Regions from separate parts of the Hypnocyclicus thermotrophus genome, predicted to be linked through region 1. Evidence: riboswitches for the same ligand, from Rfam matches in the RefSeq annotation. Region 1 holds a riboswitch; the other holds the start of a gene.
What was found. A riboswitch is a leader RNA that binds a small molecule or an ion and turns the genes downstream of it on or off. The one in region 1 is predicted to bind lysine.
Positions count from the first base shown of each region.

Region 2: another riboswitch for lysine. It lies ahead of lysA (diaminopimelate decarboxylase); the one in region 1 lies ahead of EV215_RS05230 (Na+/H+ antiporter NhaC family protein).

Region 1 covers NZ_SOBG01000004.1:100,872-105,654, forward strand. The annotation lists gene hrcA (heat-inducible transcriptional repressor HrcA) at 1-75, opposite strand, end outside; gene EV215_RS05225 (methyl-accepting chemotaxis protein) at 197-2,233, opposite strand; lysine riboswitch at 2,456-2,627, shown strand; gene EV215_RS05230 (Na+/H+ antiporter NhaC family protein) at 2,701-4,419, shown strand; gene EV215_RS05235 (response regulator) at 4,731-4,783, opposite strand, start outside.
Region 2 covers NZ_SOBG01000001.1:159,660-164,442, forward strand. The annotation lists gene ahpC (alkyl hydroperoxide reductase subunit C) at 1-40, opposite strand, end outside; gene EV215_RS00780 (diguanylate cyclase domain-containing protein) at 126-1,109, opposite strand; lysine riboswitch at 1,345-1,525, shown strand; gene lysA (diaminopimelate decarboxylase) at 1,619-2,923, shown strand; gene EV215_RS00790 (aspartate kinase) at 2,937-4,139, shown strand; gene dapF (diaminopimelate epimerase) at 4,202-4,783, shown strand, end outside.

The DNA of each region.
Region 1 (4,783 bases):
TATAGTATCTCCAAATGTAAGATAATATTCTATTATTGCCCCTAAAACTAATCGCTCTCTTTCATTTAAACTCATATCTCTCACCTCTTGTTAGCACTCGTTATGATAGAGTGCTAATCTTTGATAATAATATACATCTTTTTTATTTATTTGTCAATACTTTTTCAAAAAAAATTAGCACTCTTTTTTTCGAGTGCTAATTTATATCAAAATAATCTATCATATCTTTGATTTTATTAGATTTTTTATTTAACTCATCTGAGATATTTTGAATATTTTGAGTTATATTAAAATTATTTTTTGATATTTCTGATAACTCTTCTGTTTTTTCTTTTAACATTTCATTTGAAGTTGAGATTGACTTTATTCCTACTTCGATTTTATTAAAACTTTCTACTTGTTCATTTATTTTTTTTGTAATATTGTTTATTTTGGTACTTATATCTTCTATCTCATATTTTACATTTATAAATGTATTTTTAGTTTTATCTACAATATTAATATTATTTTCTGTTCTTTCTTTTTCAATTTCCATATCTTTTTCTATAATTTTCATATTTTTTTGTATATCAATTAAAAGTTCTTCTACTTCTTTTACAAAATCTCCTGTTTCTAATGATAATTTTTTTACTTCTTCTGCTACTACTCCAAATCCTTTTCCAGCATCTCCTGCTCTTGCTGCTTCTATTGCTGCATTAAGAGCTAATAAATTTGTTTTATTTGAAATATCAGTTATTTTACTCATAACTTCTATTATTTTATTTATTTCTTCAGATAAATTATTTATGGAATATGATGATTCATCTATTTTTTCTTTTACTTCTTGTGTTGAAATAGCTATGTTTTCCATATTAATATAACTATCACTTGCTAATTTTTCTATATCTATACTTTGATTTTTTATTGTTTTTATATTTTCTATAACAAAATCATTTATTTTGGCGTTTTTTTCTACTGTTATATTTAATTCTTCCGTGGCATCAGATACCTCAAAAAAACTTTCTGTTATATTTTCTATCGTTTCATTTATTAATTCTGTCTCTTTATTTAATTCTGTTGAATTATTCTTCAAATAAATTGATTTTTTTTCTAAATCAACTGTATCTATTTTTAACATCTCTATTATTTCATTTAATTTATCAATCATTTTATTTATTTCATTTCCCAAGTCCTCCATTTCATCTTTAGAAGTTATATTTACTTTTTCTAAAAGATTACCATTTGCAATTTTTTTTATTATATTAAATATTATTTCCAATTTTTTTATAATTATTCTATTTATAATTATTATTAATAGTATCGAAACAACTAAAGTAACTAATATGTAAAATATTAAAGTACTTAGTATTTCTTTTTTTAATTTATCATTAACATCTTTTATATTTATTTTATATTTTTTATAACCAATAATTTCATTTTTATAATTTTTTAAAGAATAATAAGCATAAAAATTATCATTTTCTTTTTTAAAATATTTATTTTCTTTTTGAATTTCATCAAAAATATCTTCTTTTTCTTTTACTTCAGATTCAAAGTTTGATATTGCAATTTTATTTTTATTGTTTTTTCTATAAATAATAGATACTTGATACTCTCCTTTTAAAATATCTTTATTTAATTTTTGAATAAATTTATTTACTCCACCAATATCAAATGTTGTTTGAACAATAACTATTCCTAAAAAATTTGCCATATAAATAACAGGAGTCGTTGTGTAAATTGTAAGACCTCTATCTCCTATTATAAGCCCACTATTACTCTTTTTATTTTTTATACTATTATTTATAATCTCATTATTTATTTGTGTTTTTCTTGGGGGGATATAGGAAAATAATAAATTTTTATTTTTATCAATAATAATAAAATTTCTAAGTCCTATATTATTTTTATAATGATAATAGCTACTTTGCGTAATTGCTTTTATTTCTTGTTTATCTCTATTATTCAAAGCTTTTCCAAAAGCTAAATTCTTATTAATACTTTCTAAAAATAATGAAGTATTTTCTATTTTTGAATTAATATAATTATCTAATGAAATATTTTTTAAATTAGCCAAAGTTATTAGAGTTAATCTATTAGATTTTTCTAATCTTTTAATATCATTAATACAGAGGTAAGTAAACATTATTACCATACTTAATAAAATTAAAGTTACTGTTTTAAATTTGACACTTATTTTCCTAATCTTAAATTTTTTTATTTTTTTCTTTGTTTTTTCTAGATTTTTATTCAAAATATATTCTCCTTTCAAAAATACGATTTCTGAAATATTATACAGCATCTGTACTAATTTTGATAATAAATTATATAAATACATTGTATATATTTTTTAAATAATCTCTCTAATTTAATATATTTGACGTTTTTAATAAGTTGCATCGAAAATAATAATATATAATTCAATATTGCTGTTTACAACATTCTTTATCTATGCTATAATACGACAATAATAAAAATTAGAGATAGAGGCTGCAAAATTTATTAGTAGTTATATGGAGACTAGCAATCTATGAAATATAACAAAAGGAAATTTTGCCGAAATGCAAGATATGCTAAAATCTTGACATTGGGGTTATAGAGAATATCTATAGCACTGTCACAATTATTTGTGATGAGCTATCCGGGTAAAATATTAATTTTTATATTAATGCCGGATATATTTTATATCCGGTTTTTTATTTTATTTATTAGGAGGCTTATATGATGTTTAAAAAAAGAGTTAACTTAATTACTCTAATGTTTTTAGTGATTTCTGTATTTTCATTTGCTGGTGGCAATGAAAATGCTACAAAATTTGGATTATTAACGCTACTTCCACCAATTGTTGCTATTGTATTAGCATTTATGACAAAAAATGTTGTTTTATCATTATTTATTGGTATTTACTCTGGTACATTTTTATTAAATATTCAAGGTAAAGGATTCTTCTTTTCTTTTATTCATGGGTTTCTAGATATAATCAAAAATGTATTAAGTTCATTATCTGATTCTTGGAATGCTGGAATAGTATTACAAGTATTAACTATTGGTGGACTTGTAGCTCTTGTTTCTAAAATGGGAGGAGCTAAAGCCATCGCTGAATCCTTAGCTAGAAAAGCTAAATCCCCAGTATCTGCACAAATTATTACTTGGTTACTTGGAATATTTATTTTCTTTGATGACTATGCTAACGCTTTAATTGTTGGCCCAATCATGCGACCTATTACTGATAAAATGAAAATTTCTAGAGAAAAATTAGCCTTTGTTATAGATGCAACTGCTGCTCCTATAGCTGGAATAGCTATTATCTCTACATGGATTGGATATGAAATTTCATTGATAAAAGATGGATTTTCACTTATTGGAATTGAAAATATAAATGCTTATGCTTATTTTGTTCAAACTATCCCTTATAGATTTTATAATATCTTAATGCTTGCATTTATACCTATGTCCGCTATTATGATGAGAGAATTCGGACCTATGTTAAAAGCTGAAAATAGAGCTAGAACAACTGGAAAGGTATTAGCACATAATGCAAAACCTATGATATCTGCTGAATCTACGGCACTTGAACCTGATGAAAGCGTAAAGTTAAATATATGGAATGCTATCATACCTATTGGTACTCTTATTATTTCTGCATTTATTGGATTTTATTTTAATGGGTTATCTACTCTTGAAGGAGATCTATTAAGTCAAGTTCAATCAAATCCACTTTCGATGTTTGCAATAAGAGAAACTTTTGGAGCTTCTGATGCATCTATAGTTTTATTCGAAGCTGCTTTATTTGCATCTATTGTAGCTATAATAATGGGTATTTCACAAAAAATATTTAATATAAATGATGCTATTGATACATGGGTTCATGGAATGAAATCACTTGTAATAACTGGGGTAATCTTATTACTTGCGTGGTCATTAAGTTCTGTTATAAAAGAACTTGGAACAAGTGTTTATCTAGTAAATTTAGCATCTAATAGTATTCCTAAATTTTTACTTCCAGCTATTATATTTATACTTGGTTCTGGTATAGCTTTTGCTACTGGTACTTCTTATGGAACAATGGGTATCCTTATGCCTCTTGCTATACCTTTAGCAAATGCTATTGGACAGAATGCTGGTTTAACTGGAGAAGCTGTTATTAGCTATATAATAGTTACTATTGGAGCTGTTCTTACTGGTGCTGTTTTTGGCGATCATTGTTCACCAATTTCAGACACTACTATACTTTCATCTATGGGTTCAGCTTGTGATCATATTGACCATACTAAAACTCAATTAATATACGCATTATCTGTAGGCGCTTTAGCTGTTGTATTTGGTTACATTCCTGCTGGAATGGGATTACCAATATATCTTGTACTTCCTATAGCTATACTATCAGTATATTTATTATTACTAATCTTTGGAAAAAAAATAGATATAGAAAACATATAAAAAATAGCTCTAGTAGAAAATGCACCCCATTTAATAAGCAGAAAAAACTGTCTAATACTAAATGGTGGTGCATTTTTTATACATTAAAAAAAACTTCAGACAATGCTCCGATTAAAAACTTCTACAGCTTACTAAAGTAAGAAACTCTTTATAATTGTAATATCACATTTTTAAAAAAGTATATAGATTTACTTGTAAAGTGATTGAATTTTTATAATAATAAAATTAGATTAATAACATTAAAAAAACACAGCTTTTTTATGCTGTGTTCACTTTTTTGTGCGCATTAATAATAATACCTCTTTTTTTATTTAAAACTCTAAAAATTCTTTTTCATATTCTATTACTTCATCAATTATTTCTT
Region 2 (4,783 bases), on a different contig from region 1:
CATAATAAAAATCATTTAAATTTCTTCCAATTACTGCCATATAATTACCTCCTTATTTATTTTGTAATGATTACATTTTTATTATAATTTCTTTTTTGGAAAATGTCAAGAGGTTAAACAATAATTTATATTATTAAAATATTTAATTTTTCTCCATTACTTATTGTAGATACTGCAAATTCTGCATTTGATAATATATAATTTATGTCATTTATTGTTTTTTCTCTAAAATAATGTGTCACTCCATAAGAAAAACTAAAATTTAATAATGAATTTAAATGGTCTTTAATATTTACATCTAAGTTTATTATGTCTATTTTTTCTAATCTTTTGTTGATATTTTCTACTAACATATAAAAAACGGTATCTTTATATTTTCCTATTTTTGTTGGAGAATTATTAATTTCTATCTCCTTAAGAATTAAAGATATATTTTCTAATATTTTTTTCATAAAACTTTCTCCATATAATTTTTCTAATTTTTCAAATTGATTTATTTTTACAAATATTAATCCAAAATTGATTTCATTTTCTAATAATTCTGTTATATTTTTTATTAAATATTTTTTATTAAATATATTAAAATCATTATCAATATAAATTTCTTCTTTTGCTTTAGTATATTCTAAAATATTATGGATATATACTCCTATATTTTTAGTTAAATCATTTTCTATATTGATTTCATTAATATCATATTCAAAATTTACTGCTTCAAATATGAGCACTCCATAATACTCATCTAGATAATAAATAGGTTTAATTAACTTACTTACATGATATTCTCCATGCTCATTAAGAATAAAAATATTCTTGTTTTCTTTTCCTCTATTATAAAGATTTAAAAATTCAATATTTAAGTTTAAATTTTTTATTTCTTCAAATTTATTATCTTGATAAAAAAAAGCTTTATTATCAAAGACTATTTCGGCGGCGTCATATCTAATTAATTCTTTAAAAAATTTAAATATTACTTTTATCATCTCTTTTAATTCAAGTTTATTATTTATATATTCTTCAAATTTAAGTTTTCTTTCTAAATTATCTCTTTCTATTAGATAATTTATTTTTTTTTGGTTTATAGTTTTAAAAAATTTTTTTTGATTCATTTTTCTCCTCCTATTCATATTTTTCTAGTATGGATATTCTAAAATTATATTAATTTTCCTTTATTTATAGTTTTTTTATTTTAAATTTAATTCTAAATCTTTTTTTCATTAAAATATTTCTATATCTCATTTTTTTATTTAAATAATAACAATATATATATTATATAATTTTTATATAATATATATATTGTTATTATTTCTATTTTTAAGTTAAAATAATCAAAATTAAATAAATTTAGATGATAGAGGCGCGAAGCTTAAAAGTACAAATATGGAGAAACCTATTCTATGAAGTATTTGGAAAGGAAGATTCGCCGAAGTGTATAACCTTAGGAAAGTTATATGCTGGTTTTATGGATAATATCCATGAAACTGTCATTATTATTGTAGTATAATAATGGAGTGCTATCTGCTAAAAATGGGTGTTATATTTTACTATAACTTATATTTTCAGCTGATAGATGTATTCTCTATCAGCTTTTTTTTATAACTATTTGGAGGTTAAAATTATGAAATTATTTGGAAGTATGGAAAATATTAATGGTGTTTTACATATTGGTGGATTATCTGTAAATTCTCTGGTTAATACATATGGGTCACCATTATATGTTATTGATAGAGAACACGTAGAGAATATTATTGAATTGATGAAAAATTCATTTAAAAGTAAAAAGTTTTCTACTGAAATAGCTTATGCTTCTAAAGCATTTATTAATAAAGCTATGTGTCAATTTGTAAATGCTAAAGGATTGTCTTTAGATGTTGTTTCAGATGGTGAACTTTATACAGCTAAACTCGCTAATTTTCCAAGCGAAAAAATATATATGCATGGTAATAATAAAACTGATGAAGAATTAAGAATGGCAATTGAGTATAATGTGGGGACGATTGTTGTTGACAGTAAAGAAGAATTTTTTAAACTTAGTAAACTAGCTGAAATATCAAATAAAACTGTTAATGTAATACTAAGGGTTAATCCTGGAATTGATGCTCATACACATGAATATATTCAAACATCAAAATTTGATTCAAAGTTTGGCGAATCAATATTTGATGACTCTGTAATTACTTTAATTAAAAATATGATAAATCACGACTACATTAATTTTTTAGGTTTCCATTGTCATATAGGTTCTCAAATATTTGATGAAAAACCATTTTATGCAGAGGCTGAAGTTATGCTTGACTTTATTAAAAAAGTAGAAAAATTATTAAATTATAAAATAAAAGTATTAAATCTAGGTGGCGGATTTGGAATTTATTATTCTAGTGAAGATGACCCTATTGACTTAGATATTTTTCTTAAAAAAATAATAGAGATTTTAGAAAATAAATTAGAAGAAAAGAACTTGAATATAGAAAAAGTTGCTATAGAGCCAGGAAGAAGTATTATAGCTAATTCTGGAGTAACGCTATATAAAGTAGGAAGTACAAAAACTACTTATAGTGGTAAAAAATATATATTTGTTGATGGAGGAATGACTGATAATATTAGACCCGCTTTATATCAAGCAGAATATGAAGGTGTTATTGCTAATAGATTGAATGATACTACTTGTGATACATATACTGTCGCTGGAAAATGCTGTGAATCTGGAGATATTTTAATTAAAAATAAAAATTTTGTTATACCAAATAATAATGATATACTTGCAGTTTTTTCAACAGGAGCTTATAATTATAGTATGGCAAGTAATTATAATAGACTTAAAAAACCTGCTGTAATTATGGTAAAAGATAAAAAAGTAAATTTAATTGTAAAAAGAGAAACTTATGAAGATTTAATTAGAAATGATTTAGATTTTGAAGAATAAAGTGAGGGGAAAAATGAGAATTGTACAAAAATATGGTGGTACATCAGTAGGAAGCATTGAAAAAATTAAAAATATTGCTGACCACATAATAAAAATGAAAAATGAACACAATGAAATTGTTGTTGTTGTTTCTGCTATGGGAAAAATGACTGATGAACTAATACGAAAAGCTAAACAAATTACAAATAATCCAAATAGAAGAGAGCTAGATATGCTTCTATCAACAGGTGAACAACAAACAATAGCTTTACTAACTATTGCATTAAATCATAAAGGTCAACCTGCTATTTCATTAACTGGTAGTCAAGCAGGAATTGTAACAACGGGTACTCATACTAAAAGTAAAATTAAAAATATTAATAAAGAAAGAATAGAAGCTCATTTGAAAGAAGGGAAAATAGTAATCGTAGCAGGATTTCAAGGAATAAATGAAAATGGAGATATTACAACACTTGGTAGAGGAGGTTCTGATACTAGTGCTGTTGCTTTAGCTGCTGCTTTAAATGCTACATGTGAAATATACACAGATGTAGATGGAATATATTCGGTAGATCCTAGAGAATATAAAGAAGCTAAAAAATTAGAAGAAATTTCTTATGAAGAAATGATGGAAATGTCAAATTTAGGTGCTGGAGTAATGGAAGTTCGTGCAGTAGAGCTTGGCAAAAAATATAATATACCTATTTACGTAGGAAAAAGTTTATGTCAAAACAATGGAACATATATAGTAGAAAGGGAGCAAGTAATGGAACAAAAACTAATAACAGGTCTTAGTATAAATGAAAATGCATTAATGGTTAATTTATTAAATCTTGAAAATGAACCCAAAAAAATAGCTTATATATTCTCTGTACTTGGTGCAAATGATGTAAATGTTGATATGATAAGTCAAAGTATGAGTAATGGAAATAAGATAGATATAAGTTTTACATGTCCTTTGACAGAAGAAGATTTATTAGATAAAGCTATAGTTCTAATAAAAGAACATCACCCTAACATTCAAATATCTAAAAAATCAGATATTATAAAAGTATCAGTAGTTGGAGTAGGAATGATAAGTCATTCTGGCGTAGCTGCTAAGATATTTGATATATTTGCAGAAAATAACATTAGTTTTTATCAAATAACAACATCAGAAATTAGTATATCATTTACAATTGACAAAGAAAATAAATCTAAAGCAGTAGAAAATATAGCAAAAGCTTTTAATTTATAATTAATAATATTTATTTTTATTTATATAAATTATGATAAAATTAAAAAAAAAGAGGTAAATTTATGATAAAATTTGAAAAATATCATGGTCTGGGAAATGATTTTATTATTTTCTTAGAAGATGATGTAAAAAAATATAATTATAGTGAGCTTGCAAAACAAGTCTGCCATAGAAATTTTGGGATTGGAGCAGATGGAATGATAGTTGTCGCAAAGTCAACTATAGGTGATGTTAGAATGATATTTTTTAATGCTGATGGTAGTGAAGCTCCTATGTGTGGAAATGGCGTTAGATGTTTCTCTCATTATGTTAGAAATAACAATATTGTTTCAAAAGATATAATAAATGTAGAAACTCTAGCCGGAATTATAAAAATAGAAACTTCTATTAGAAATAATAAATTTTTTGCAAAAGTAAATATGGGAAGTCCTATTTTTACTACAAAAAATATTCCTATGAGTATAGATAAAGAAGATTATATTTTGCAAGATATAACTTCATTTGATAAAACATTTAAAATATCATCTCTATTTATGGGAACAACTCATTCTGTAATAATAGTTGATAATATCGAAAATCTTGATATAATAAAGTATGGAAGTGATATTGAAAATAATCCTTTATTCCCTAAAAAAACAAATGTA